One region of the Sporacetigenium sp. TC11 genome, then DNA from elsewhere that is predicted to be linked to it. Evidence: a T-box and tRNA genes for the amino acid it is inferred to sense, from the RefSeq annotation. Region 1 holds a T-box; the other holds one or more tRNA genes.

The links. The T-box of region 1 lies ahead of leuS (leucine--tRNA ligase). A T-box ahead of a tRNA ligase gene usually reads a tRNA of that ligase, here a tRNA-Leu.
Region 2: it encodes a tRNA-Leu, which carries the amino acid that the T-box ahead of leuS (leucine--tRNA ligase) is inferred to sense. The anticodon was not compared.

The regions. Positions count from the first base shown of each region.
Region 1 covers NZ_JBYVNY010000003.1:176,375-184,585, reverse strand. The annotation lists gene leuS (leucine--tRNA ligase) at 1-2,105, opposite strand, end outside; T-box leader at 2,160-2,346, opposite strand; gene rsfS (ribosome silencing factor) at 2,391-2,741, opposite strand; gene yqeK (bis(5'-nucleosyl)-tetraphosphatase (symmetrical) YqeK) at 2,840-3,406, opposite strand; gene nadD (nicotinate-nucleotide adenylyltransferase) at 3,418-4,089, opposite strand; gene recX (recombination regulator RecX) at 4,297-4,935, shown strand; partial or broken gene ACUSRV_RS06820 (YhbY family RNA-binding protein) at 5,040-5,327, opposite strand; gene obgE (GTPase ObgE) at 5,342-6,625, opposite strand; gene rpmA (50S ribosomal protein L27) at 6,756-7,046, opposite strand; gene ACUSRV_RS06805 (ribosomal-processing cysteine protease Prp) at 7,061-7,378, opposite strand; gene rplU (50S ribosomal protein L21) at 7,394-7,705, opposite strand; gene ACUSRV_RS06795 (Rne/Rng family ribonuclease) at 7,799-8,211, opposite strand, start outside.
Region 2 covers NZ_JBYVNY010000011.1:468-7,059, reverse strand. The annotation lists gene ACUSRV_RS13815 (argininosuccinate synthase) at 139-1,335, shown strand; gene argH (argininosuccinate lyase) at 1,344-2,657, shown strand; tRNA gene ACUSRV_RS13805 (tRNA-Thr) at 2,784-2,858, shown strand; tRNA gene ACUSRV_RS13800 (tRNA-Leu) at 2,862-2,945, shown strand; tRNA gene ACUSRV_RS13795 (tRNA-Ser) at 2,955-3,043, shown strand; tRNA gene ACUSRV_RS13790 (tRNA-Ile) at 3,057-3,133, shown strand; tRNA gene ACUSRV_RS13785 (tRNA-Trp) at 3,139-3,214, shown strand; gene ACUSRV_RS13780 (hypothetical protein) at 3,348-3,695, shown strand; gene ACUSRV_RS13775 (hypothetical protein) at 3,746-4,267, shown strand; gene ACUSRV_RS13770 (tetratricopeptide repeat protein) at 4,300-6,420, opposite strand; gene ACUSRV_RS13765 (hypothetical protein) at 6,425-6,592, opposite strand, start outside.

The DNA of each region.
Region 1 (8,211 bases):
ATTATAGTTTCTATACCATTTTTCATTATAGCTTCATTTCTATTTTCAAGTTCTTTATATTTATACATTTCATTTACTAATTCCATTAAGGCAGATATAGCAGTGTTGAATCCAAATTTTCTGTTTAAATCTTCTGTAACCTTCTTTAATGTAGCATTTATTACGTATCTTAATTCTTTATCTTCTTTAGATAATTTACCTAAATCTACATTAGTATTAGCTACATCCTTTAATTCATCAACCAATCTATATACTCTGTTTAAGAATCTAAAACATCCTTCAACACCTTGTTCTGACCAATCTAAATCTCTTTCAGGAGGTGCTGCAAATAAAACGAATAATCTAGCAGTATCTGCTCCATATTTTTCTATTATCTCAAGAGGGGCTACTATATTTCCTTTTGACTTACTCATTTTAATTCCATCTTTTAATACCATACCTTGAGTTAATAGGTTTTTAAATGGTTCGTCAAAATCAACCATACCTAAATCTTTGAATACTTTAACGAAGAATCTTGAATATAATAAATGAAGTATAGCATGTTCTACCCCACCTATATATTGATCAACAGCCATCCACTTTTGTACTAAATCTTTAGAAAAAGGTTCTTCAGTATTGTGTGGGTCTATAAATCTTAAGAAATACCAAGAAGAATCTATAAATGTATCCATAGTATCAGTTTCTCTTGTAGCTTCTTTACCACACTTAGGACAAGTAGCATTCATAAAGGCCTTAGATGTTGTAAGTGGCGATTTTCCAGTACCTGTAAATTCAACATCTGTTGGTAAAAGAACTGGTAAATCACTTCTATCTACTGGTACAGTTCCGCAATCATCACAATATACTACTGGTATTGGACATCCCCAGTATCTCTGTCTTGATATTAACCAGTCTCTTAATCTATAATTAACAGTTTTCTGACCTCTATTTTCTGATGCTATTTTTTCAACTATTTTTTCAAATGCTTTAGCATTATCCATTTCATTGAATTCTTCTGAATTTATCATCTTATTATTTTCATCTATAACTTCTATTATTTCTAAGTTATATTTTTGTGCAAATTCATTATCTCTTTCATCATGGGCTGGAACTGCCATAACAGCACCTGTGCCATAATCAGATAATACATAGTTAGCTATCCAAACTGGAACTTTATTTCCATTAACTGGATTTATAGCATATTTTCCTATGAATATCCCTTCTTTTTCTGTATCAGTAGAAGTTCTCTCTATTTCAGTCATTTTATTTGTTTTTTGAACAAATTCATCTACTTCTTTTTCATACTGTGTTCCAACAACAAACTCTTTAACGTATTCATGGTCTGGAGCCAATACCATATAAGTTACACCGTATACAGTATCTGGTCTAGTTGTGAATACCTTTATTTTTTTATTATATCCTTCTACATCAAAGTCAATTTCTGCACCTGTACTTTTTCCTATCCAGTTCTTTTGCATAGTTTTAACTTTTTCAGGCCATCCATCTAACCCATCTAAATCATTTAAAAGTCTTTCAGCATAATCTGTTATCTTTAAGTACCATTGTTCTAAATCCTTTTTATTAACTACAGAGTCACATCTTTCACATGATCCACCTACAACTTGTTCATTAGCCAAAACTGTTTGACAAGATGGACACCAGTTAACATATGATTTCTTTTTATATGCAAGTCCGTTTTCATAGAATCTTAAAAATATCTCTTGAGTCCATTTGTAATAATCAGGAAGTGAAGTTGCTACCTCTCTATCCCAATCATAACTAAGACCTAATAACCTTAATTGGTCTTTCATATCATCTATGTTTTCATTTGTCCATTTATTTGGATGTATTCCATGTTTTATAGCTGCATTTTCTGCTGGAAGACCAAATGAATCCCATCCCATTGGATGAAGTACATTATATCCTTCCATTTTTTTAAATCTAGCTACAACATCTCCTATAGAGTAGTTTCTAACGTGACCCATATGTATTTTACCTGATGGATAAGGAAACATTTCCAAAGTATAATATTTCGGCTTTTCGCTTTCTACTGTTCTGTATTGGTCTTTGTCTTCCCATTTTTGTTGCCATTTTTGTTCTATGTTTTTAAAATTGTAAACTGACATTTTTTACCCTCCCTATATATAAATTTAAACAACAAAAAACCCTCCATCCCTATGGTTAGGGACGAGGGTTCATTCTCGCGGTACCACCCTAATTGGCTATAATTATAGCCCTCTTAGTTAGTATTTAAGCCTACCAAGGCCAAATAGATATTTCTAGCAAGTTCAAAGATATATTTTGCTAGTTTTCACCACCACTAGCTCTCTGTAAAAATATATTTCTTTTACTACTCTAGACTATTTGATAAATTTGGAATTTTCTTAATATAATTTCATATAATACCACTTTTATTTTAAGTTGTCAACATCTATCTGTGGTGCATCTCTCCATAATCTTTCTAAGTTATAAAAAGCTCTTTCTTCGTTGTAGAATACATGAACCATTATATCTCCATAATCTAACAATATCCAGTCTTGAGCAGTCATGCCTTCTTTTCCTCTAGGCTCTATTCCTAATTTTGTTAATTCATCTTGTACATTGTCTGCTATAGCTTTTACTTGTCTTTGAGAAGATGCACTTGCTATAACGAAATAATCGCATAAAGTTGATATTGCACCTATATTTAATACAGTTATATCTTCACCTTTTTTGTCATCTATTGCATCATATGCTATTTTTAACATTTGTTCTACAGATATATTTTCATTGTTTATCATTCATTTACCTCCTGTTGTTTAATAAAGACACTGTTTGATATTATACCACAAAATGCCATATTATAGTATTATATTAAGTTTTATTTGTTTTTCAGTATATAGTTTCTTGCTTTTATAGTTCTAGGATGTATCAATTTCTCAATATCTATAACATATTTAATAGTATTGTTAAAAGATATAAGTAAAGCTTCATCTAGCTCCTTGTTGTAAGCTTTTTCTCTAAGTTTATCTAATCCTGGATATTTTCTTCCCTCTTCTGTTAAATCAGCTATATATATTATTTTTTCAAGTAAAGACATATTTTCTCTACCTGTTGTATGATATCTTATTGCATTTAAAATTTCTTCATCAACTATATCGAATTTATATTTTGCTATATAAGAACCTATAATACTATGAGATAAAGATATGTCATCTTCTTCCATATCATCTAAATCTATATTGTACTCACTTACATAATAATATACTTGTTCTTTAGTAAAATACTTAGCACAATCATGAAGTAGTGCTGCTATAATACATTTTTCTTCATCTATTTCATATATCTTGGACAATTTCATAGATTCCTTAACTACATTTAAAGAGTGAATTAATCTTTTTTCTGGCAACATTGTCTTTAATTTTTCTTTAATTTTATTTATTTCCATTTAAATCTCCCCTATTTGTACAATAGCTTTTCATGTATATATTTTTCCACATTTTCTGGTATTAAATACCTAACTGAATTATTTTCTTTTATTTGTTCTCTTATATAAGTAGATGATATATCAAGAGATGGAACATATATAGTAAGTATATTTGCATTATATTTTTCTCTTAATTTCTCTATTTTATCTTGAGCCTTTAGCAAGCTTATTCCAGGTCTAGTAGCTGCAATAAATGTAGCCAGTTTGAAGTTTTCTTCTACATCTCTCCAAGACTCTATATCACATATAGCATCTGCACCTGTTATAAAGTAAAGTTTTGAATCTGGATATATAATATTTAGTTGTCTTAATGTATCTACTGTATAAGTTTTTTCATCTTTATCTATTTCTATTGAAGACACTTCAAATTTTTCATTAGTCATTGTAGACAAAAGAACCATATTATATCTATGATATTTATCTATAATAGTTCTATTAGTTTTATGTGGTGGATTTCCAGATGGTATAAATAGTATTTTATCTAATTGATATTTTATTCTTATAAATTCAGCTGTAGCCAAATGAGCATAATGTATAGGATCAAATGTACCACCCATTATCCCAATTTTTTTGAAATTACTTCTTTTTTTGTTTTTAGCTAGGTTTGCCTTTATAGATTCCTTTACCAATAAATCTATATTCATAAACATTCTCCTTTGTTTATAGTATCTCTTCTATTTTAACATTTATTACCATACTATAACAGAATAAAATATAATTCTAAGTTTATTATTATACATAAAATAAATATTAGTCCTGTATTTGATTTACATATACTTTAAATGTTATTATATAGAATAGTTTATTTAGGTATAATCTTATTATATATACTTTTGACTAAGGAGGATATTATGTCCATAATAACAAAAATAGAAGTACAACAAAAAAATGAAGATAGAGTTAATATATATTTAGATGATAAATTTTTTATGGGTGTTTACAAAGAAATAGTATATACTCTAGGAATTAAAAAAGGCCAAGAAATAGATGAAGAAAAATTAAAGGAATTTTTAAACCAAGAAATGTATATAAAAGCTAAAAATAAAGCTTTGACCATACTTTCTAAATGTGATCAATCCGAAAAAAATTTAAAGATCAAGTTATTAAATAATTTCGATGAAGATGTTGTAGATAATGTTATTGATTTCTTAAAGAAATACAATTTTATAAACGATGAAACTTTAGCCTCTAAAATAACAAATACAAATGTGAAATTAAATAAATATGGAAAAAACAGAATAAAACAAAATCTATATACTAAAGGTATTGATAAAAATACTATAAATGATGCTGTATCTAAGGTTGATGAAAATATAGAATTTGAAAATGCCATGTATTTAGCTAAAAAAAGATATGAAAGAGTTAAAAATGAAGAAAGGACTAAAATATATAGAAAAATTGCACAACATCTAACTTCCAAAGGGTTTGAATACGATACAGTAAAGAGAGTACTTAGTAAGTTATTAAATTATGAAGAATATGAATATTAAAATTCACTTTGCTCATATCGCCAACTACCTTGGAAAGCAGGCCCGTTGCTCAAACAAAAGGTTGGAAATTTAAAAAAGCTGGTATATACCAGCTTTTATTATCTTGGAAAAATTATTTGTGGGTTGTCGTGATTTTTTCTATATATAGTAAATTTAGAACCTATGGCTTGAACAAATTCTGCTCTTAATTTTTCACATATATAATTTGCTGTTTCTTTAGCATCAAGACCTGCATTATCTAATATAGTAACTTTTACTATTTCTCTAGATGTTAATGCATTATCTAATTGTTCTAAAAATGCCTCGCTGATTCCCTCTTTACCTATTTGAGTTATAGGTTTAAGTCCATTAGCTATAGATTTTAAATATGATCTTTTCTTTCCTTTTAACATTTTGCCACCTCTTTTTAATCGTAGAATTCAAATTCTAAGTCGTATATTCTAACAGAATCTCCGTCGTCTATTCCCATTTCTCTTAATCTATCAAATATTCCTCTAGATTCCATAACTTTTTGGAAGTATTGAAGAGATTCCATATCGTCAAAGTTAACAGAATATAATATTCTCTTAAGAGCTTTACCTGTAACAACGTATACTCCATCTTCATCAACTTCTATACTTATTTGATCTTCATTAGTTTCTGGAGCTAATTCTTCTCTATACATTTCTTCTTCAGATACTAACTCTACGTCTTCAACTTCTTTTAGAAGCTGAGAAACATATGTTATAACATCATCTATCCCTTGACGAGTAGCAGCAGACATAGCAAATACCTTATGTCCTCTAGATTCTAGCTCTTCTTTGAATATCTCAAAGTTTTCCTGTGCATCTGGTAAATCCATTTTGTTTGCAACTGCTATTTGTGGTCTAGACGCTAACTTTTCGTTATATAAATTAAGTTCATTGTTTATCTTATCAAAATCTTCTATAGGGTCTCTTCCTTCTACTCCAGATACATCTACTATATGGATTAGTACCTTTGTTCTTTCAACGTGCCTTAAGAAGTCATGACCTAAGCCTATTCCCTCAGCAGCTCCTTCAATAAGTCCAGGTATATCAGCAAGAACAAAACTATCTCCATATTTAGTTTCAACAACTCCTAAGTTTGGAGTTAAAGTTGTAAAATGGTAATTTGCAATCTTTGGTTTAGCCTTAGTTACTACAGATAAGAAAGTTGATTTACCTACATTAGGGAATCCTAAAAGTCCAACATCAGCTATCATCTTAAGTTCAAGTATAACTGATTTTTCTTCTCCTTCAGTTCCAGGTAGTGCAAAGTTAGGTGCTTGTCTTACCGAAGTTGTAAAATGACAATTACCTTTTCCACCTCTACCACCTTTTACAACTACAGCTCTATCTCCAGCTTCTTTTAGGTCGGCTATAACTAAGTTAGTAGCCTCATCTCTTATTATAGTTCCCGGTGGAACTCTTAAAACTAGATCTTCTGCATACTTTCCGTGCATTTTCTTTCCTTTTCCGTTTTCTCCTGGCTGAGCTGAATATTTAGTTTTATATTTAAAGTCCATTAAAGTTCTTAACCCTTCATCAACTTCGAATATAACACTTCCACCATTTCCGCCATCTCCACCAGCCGGTCCTCCAGCTGGAACGTATATCTCTTTTCTAAAAGCTACAGCTCCATTACCACCGTTACCAGCTTTAACAAATATTTTCGCCTTATCTATAAACATATCCATCACCTACTTAAAATAAATCTATTTAAATTTATTTTTTCCAAAATAATCTTTCTAATTCAAAATCCCGAACAAATATAATTTCCTTGTACTTAAAAAGGAGTGTTTACACACTCCTTTTTTCATATTATTCAGCAACTGCTACTGGATATATGCTAACTTTCTTTCTTTTCTTATCTTTTCTTTCGAACTTAACTGTACCATCAACTAATGCGAATAAAGTGTCATCTCCACCTATACCAACATTTGTTCCTGGATGTATTTTAGTTCCTCTTTGTCTTACTATTATGCTTCCAGCAGTTACGACTTGACCATCGTATCTCTTAACACCTAATCTTTTAGCAACAGAATCTCTACCGTTCTTAGAAGATCCTACCCCTTTTTTAGATGCTAATAATTGCAAGTTCATCTTTAACATTCTGGAGTCACCTCCTACTTTTTTAAGATTTTTATATTTTTTGGGTATTCCCTTTTAATTCCATCAATAGCTAACTGAAAATGTTGAAGTAAAAGTTGTGAATCATTTATATATTCATCACCTACCATACATGATATATGGCCTTCTTGTCCTATTACATTTTCAAACTTAACCTTTTGCAATTTGTCTAAAGAGTTTATAACAGCTATTGCATTAGATGTAACAGCCGAACATACTATATCATAGCCTATTTCAGCAAAATCAGCATGTCCCTTTAAATCAAATCCCTTTAATAAAAAGTTATCCGTATAGTAATACTTAACTTTTATCATATTCGTATCCTATAACTAAGCGTTTATTTTTTCAATAACTAACTTAGTGTATGCTTGACGATGTCCTTGCTTCTTTCTGTAGTCTTTCTTAGGCTTGTACTTGAAAACTATTATTTTCTTTCCTCTGCCTTGTTCAACAACTTTTGCTTGAACAGAAACACCTTCAACTACAGGGCTTCCTAATACTAGGTTACCTTCTTTTGAGCAAGCTAATACTTCTTCTAAAGTAACAACATCACCTTCGTTAACTTCTAACTTTTCAACGAATATAACATCACCTTCAGAAACTTTGTATTGCTTTCCACCTGTTTTAACTATAGCGTACATTCACTGCACCTCCTCGGTCACAAACTCGCCAATACAAGGTATCCCTAAGGAATTTTGAACCTTTATTGAGCGGCATTACAAATATAAATGATATCAAAGTTTATAAGATTTGTCAATAAGTGTAGGATTTAATTTTATACATAATTTTATATTATATTTTTTACCTAGCTCTTCTAAATTGTATATATTTTGTTTTTGTATAGTATTATATATATATTCACTAAGTTCTACCTCAATAGATTTACTAGATGTGTGTTTGTTTAACCTTATAAGTTCTTGTTCTATATTGTCTACTATATATGAAATAGAATTATTGTAATAATCATCTATAGGCTCTTTATCTCTTTTTCTTACCATTTCAACGAGACCTAGTCTTGTCATTCCAAATACTTGTGTTTTTCTTTTTTCTTTTTGAAGTTCTGCGCTTAATCTCTCTATAACATCTGTTTTATATTCTTCTTTTTCCATATCTATAAAATCTATTATTATTATTCCGCCAATATCTC
Region 2 (6,592 bases), on a different contig from region 1:
ATCTGCTTAAGAAAAAATAAAAAATAAATTATCCATTTTAGATTATAACATATAAATAAAAATTGTATAGTAATTACTTTGAATTCTCAATTGATACTCAATATAAAATAATAATAATTTTAATAGGAGGAGTTAAAAATGAAAGAAAAAATTGTATTAGCATATTCTGGTGGTTTAGATACATCTATAATAGTACCTTGGTTAAAAGAAAATTATGACATGGAAGTTATTGCGGCTTGTGCAAATGTAGGTCAAGAAGAAGATATGGATGCTGTAGAAAAGAAAGCTTATATAAGTGGAGCTTCTAAAGTTTATATAGAAGATTTAACTGAAGAATTTGTAACAGAAGCTCTTTATAAAGCTATAAAAGCAGAAGTTAAGTATGAGGGGAAATATTTACTTGGAACTTCTTTAGCAAGACCTATAATAGCTAAAAAGTTAGTTGAAATAGCTCATAAAGAAGGGGCAAAGTATATATGCCACGGATGCACAGGTAAGGGAAATGACCAAGTTAGATTTGAGTCAGCAATAGCAGCACTTGACCCAACTATAAAAATAATAGCTCCTTGGAGAGTATGGGATATAAAATCAAGAGAAGATGCTATAGAATACGCTGCACAAAAGGAAATAGCTATATCAGTTACAAAGGAAAAGATATATTCAGTAGATGCTAACCTTTGGCATATATCTACTGAAGGTGGAGACATAGAATGTCTAGAAAATGAACATAATAAAGATGTATATAAAAAATGCGTTGACCCTGAGGATGCACCAGATACTCCTGAGTATATAGAAATATACTTTGAAAAAGGTGTACCTAAGAAAATAAATGGAAAAGAAATTGCTCCCGTAGAACTTGTAAAAAATCTAAATGATTTAGGAGCTAAACATGGTATAGGTATTATAGATATACTAGAAAACAGACTAGTAGGTATGAAATCAAGAGGAGTATACGAAACTCCAGGTGGTACTATATTATATGAAGCACATAATATCTTAGAAAGTGCAACTTTAGAAAAAGATACACTTCATTTCAAACAAATAGTATCTATGAAGTATGCTGAGTTAATTTACAATGGTTTATGGTTTGGCGGATTAAAAGAATCAATAGATGCATTTGTTGAAAAAACACAAGAAAATGTAACTGGTACTGTAAAAGTTAAGTTATACAAAGGAAATATAAAACCAGCAGGTATATTTACTGAAAATGCATTATATGACCATGGTATTTCATCTTTTGGTAATAGTGAACTTTATGATCATAAAGATGCTGAAGGATTTATAAACTTATTTAGTTTACCACTTAAGATAAAATCTATGAAAACTAACAAGTAGGTGATAATATGAAACTTTGGGGCGGCAGATTTAAGAATTCAGAAAGTAAACTAATGGAGGATTTCAATTCCTCCCTTGGTTTTGACAAAAGAATGTACTTTGAAGATATAACTGGAAGTATAGCACATGTAAATATGCTTTGTAGTTGTAATATATTAAATGAAGAAGAAGCAAATAAGATAAAAGAAGGCCTCAGTGGTATATTGGCTGATATAGAAAATGGAAGTCTTATTATAGAAGGTGACTACGAAGATATTCATTCATTTGTTGAAACTAACCTTATAAAAAGAATAGGCGAACTAGGTAAAAAACTTCATACAGCTAGAAGTAGAAATGACCAAGTAGCTGTGGATACAAAGATGTATGCTAGAAAATACGCTTATTCAATTGTGAATAAAATAGATGAACTACTTTTAACTATAAAAAAATTAGGGGACAAAAATCCTTATATAATGCCAGGATATACTCATTTACAAAGAGCTCAAGTTGTTACATTTAAATATCACGTTATGGCTTATTATTCTATGTTCCTTAGAGATAAAAAGAGAATATTAAACTCAATAGATATGCTAAATGAAAATCCACTTGGGTGTTGTGCATTAGCTGGAACTACTTATGATATAGATAGAAGTGTAACTACAAAGTTGCTTAGCTTTTATAAACCTGTAGATAACTATTTAGATGGTGTTTCAGATAGAGATTATTTAATAGAAATGATGAGTAATTTTTCTTTAATAATGATGCATTTATCTAGATTGAGTGAAGAGCTAATACTGTTTAGTTCTAAGGAATTTGAATTTGTAACTATGAGTGATGAATTTTCAACTGGTTCATCAATAATGCCACAAAAGAAAAATCCAGATGCATGTGAACTTATAAGAGGTAAATGTGGAAGGGTATATGGAGACTTGATGGCACTTCTTACTACTATGAAGGGATTACCTCTTGCTTATAATAAAGATATGCAAGAAGATAAAGAATCTTTCTTTGATTCGTTAGATACAACTATAGCATGTTTATCAGTTATGAATGGGGTATTAGATACATTAACTGTAAATAAGGACAAGATGTTAAAGGCTGTTAAAAAAGGATTTTTAAATGCTACAGAAGTTGCGGATTATTTAGTTAAAGAAGGATTGGAATTTAGAAATGCACACAAAGTAGTTGGAAATATAGTTTTATACTGTGAAGAGAACAATAAAAATATAGAAGATCTAACGATGGATGAATTTTTAACATTTAGTAATTTATTTAAAGAAGATATTTATCCATATATAGATTATAACAACATATTAAAACAAGGTATAAAAAAGTATATATAATTCATAGGACTACAATAATAGTAGTCCTAATTTTTTTAAAAAAATATAAATTTTTTTGAAAAAATAATATTGACCACATATAAAAAAGGTGATATTATATAACTTGTCAAGCGATACAAAAAATATGCTAGTGTGGCTCAACGGTAGAGCAGCTGACTTGTAATCAGCAGGTTGTAGGTTCGATTCCTATCACTAGCTCCATATGCGGGTGTGGCGGAATTGGCAGACGCACCAGACTTAGGATCTGGCGCCTTGTGCGTGGGGGTTCAAGTCCCTCCACCCGCACCATAATAAAACGGAGAGGTGTCCGAGTGGTTTAAGGAGCTGGTCTTGAAAACCAGTGACTCCGCAAGGGGCCGTGGGTTCGAATCCCACCCTCTCCGCCATTTTTTTATTTTTGGACCTTTAGCTCAGTTGGTTAGAGCGCCCGGCTCATAACCGGTAGGTCTGGGGTTCGAGTCCCTGAAGGTCCACCAAAAATAGGGGTGTAGCTCAGCTGGTAGAGCGTCGGTCTCCAAAACCGTGCGCCGGGGGTTCGAATCCCTCCACCCCTGCCAATATAATAATGTATATAAAAAGAATTTGTCACTGACAAGTTCTTTTTTTGTTTTTAAAATAAATATAGTGGAATATAAGTGATCTTTTTTTCGTACAATTATATAAAGATTATTATACGAGGGGGATAATAGAATGAAATTATCAGAGTTAAAGGATAAAATTATAAAGGGTCAGAATATGGGTGCAGAAGTAGTATGTATAAATAAAGGACAAGAACTATGGGGTATAAAGGGGATTCTAGAACACTATAGATCTGGGAATTTAATGTTATGTGGATGTAAAGAAGACTCTATAAGTACTGTAGATTTTATTAAACTTGTAGATAAAACACTAGATGCATCTGGAGATTCTGATGTGAAAATAGTAGTTGTTGATCCATTATTAATAGAAGACAAAGATATTGAAAATATAAAATATGTACAATTTGCTCAGATAGACGATATAAAAATGATATTTATAAGTATTGAGAATAATATTTAATTATTATGACCATAATCGATATATACTAAAAGTTTATAGGGGTGAATAAAATGAGAAAAGGTATTAAGAAATTAGGAATATCGTTGTTAATTGTAATTTTTTCGGGTATGGGGTTATACTGGTATTCTAGCATAGAAGCACATCCAAAAAGTGTTGTTAGTTCAGAAACTGATACAAAAACAGAAGTTATAGTTGAAGAATCAAAAGTTGCAGTTGATGAACCAAAAAGTGGTAGTGAAGATATCAAAAAACAAGATGAAACTGTTAATATAAACAATGAAAATTTAATTGAAAGTAATAAAGCAAATAAGGATTTAAATGAAGTTAATAATCAAAATATTAAAAAAGAATTCACTGTTGAAGATGCCAAAAATTTACTAATACAGTATAATTCCAATGTTGATTATATATATCAAGGCGATGAAACAATGTTTAAAGAAGTTTTACAAGATAAAGGATATAAGGGGTATTTATTCTTGCCAAATGTAGATGGAGATATTGGATTTTTTGTAGACAAATATAATGGAGATATATATAAATTCCATCCAAGTGGATATATGGAAAAAATATAAAAGAAAGCCTACTTTAAATAAGTAGGCTTATTTTATTTAAGATACTTTTTTGTTTTTTCTTTATTATATTTTAGAAAATTATTGTACTTAACTAATTTTTCTAAAAGATCTAATATATGATTTATAAAATCCTCATTAGTTTTATCTAGGTTGTATGCTTTTATATATAAAGATAGTAATTCATCATAGATATTTTTATTTTTAATATAGTATATTACACTTTTAAATCTTTCGGTTGTAGGGTTTTTTGCATTTTTATTCTTACTTTTATTCATTGTAAAATGCGATAAATCCATTCCGTAATTTTTCTTTTTTTGAATGTTTATTATGGAAGCCAATCGAATTCCTTTATAATAGTAAAACATGGGATTGTTAGGGTTTAGCTTTATTAATTCGTCGTATAACTTTAATCCTTCATCATCAAAGTTATAGTGCCTAGTTATAATACTTTCGCTATTAGGATCGTATATAAAATTTGCTTCACAGTCTATTATAGAAATATGCGTTTTTACATAATTAAAAAATATTTCTTCTTCTTTTAACTTCCAAACCTCTTGGAGTTCTTTTTTTGATTTTACTAGATTAAGTATTTTACGACAGTAATTTAATGCTTGGGAATACATCTTTTCATATTTTATATTGGTATCTTTAAGTATATACTGTATATATTTATCGTATATATTACATAGTTCATTTAAATATAAATAAATTTCTCTAGACTCATCTCCATAAATTATATTTAGGATTTTTAACTTTTCATCTAAAGATTTAAAAGCTATATCTATATATTCATTATCAACTAGTATTTCACTAGATAAATAAAAATCTATTTTATTTTTATCAAAATGTTCATCTATTATAAGCGAATAACAAACTAAAGCATAATCATAAAGATTTGATTCTTGTAGTAATTTGGCTTTCTCAAATAAAAATAAGTATTTATTTTGAGGTTCAATTTCTAAACATTCATCTAATATATCTATTAAATCTATACGTCTATCTTGTATAGAAGTGAATACAATTGGTGAGTTAAGTGAATTAGATATATATATATCGTCTCCTTGAAACTTATTTTGCCCAAATGAAAATTTGTCAGTTTTAATATCATTTAACAATTTAGATATTAAAGATATTAAGTTTATATACCCTGGAAATCTAACTAAACTATTGAGATGATTTATTTTTAGCTGTATATTGAATAAATTTTTATAATCTCGTCTATTGAATAGAATTTCTCTTATATAATTTATACAATCCTTGTATTCTAACATACCTGAAAAAGGTATATCAGAAATATCAGTTTCGTATGATACTTTTACATAATGTATATAACTTCTGAAATCAAGGTCATTAATGCCTAATGAATAGTATATATCAAAACATTGTAATAGGTCTACCAGTAAATTATCATAGTTTTTACCTTCATAATTTTTTTTGCAATCAGTAGTTACTTTATCTAAAAGCCTAATAGAACTAAATTTTGCATCATCAAATAATGTTTTAGACAATTCAAGATATTTTTTTGCATCAAAACAATTTAGTATTACTTCTTCAAATTTATTTTGCTTTTGTAATATCAACCCCTTGAATTCATATATATCCAAATATTGTTTGCTTATATTTTCACCGTTGACGTTATCTAATATTTCACTTAGACATTTTAAGGCTTCATCGAGCATATTGCTTTTATAAAAACATCTAGAGAGCCAATAGTAAGTCCAAATTTCATTAGATAGACTTAAAGACATTTTATAACTTTCTATGGCCTTAGGATATTGATTTTTGGACTCGTAACATATTCCTAATAAAAAATAAGTTGATTTATCGTTTGGATTTAATAGTATAACATCTTTAAGCATGATTATGGCATCTGAAAATGTATAAGAATAGTTAAATATAGATATTGATTCTGTATCCGTATACTTAATATTCCCGTGTAGTCTTAAAAAACCTTCGTAACATTTTAGGATATTATCAAATCTATACTTAAGTTCTTCGTCGTATTCAATATCGTTAATATAGGTAATGGCATAGTCAAAGATTTTTTTATAATAAATAGTTATATCTTCTATTTTATTTGCTTTCTCTACGTTATTTGTTATATAACTGATTAATGATTCTACGCTAAATGTTGATAGTCCTATATAACTCATATTCTCACCTCTCATCTTCATTTCTAGATGTAGTAACGACAAAACTCGAGTAGATAGTTTCCAATTTCTTTACATAATATGAAGACTTTATATAAGTATAGAAGCTATTTTCATCTAGTTCATTATTTATATTTGTTTTAGAAGTTTGCATATTTAATTCTAGCATTTTGAA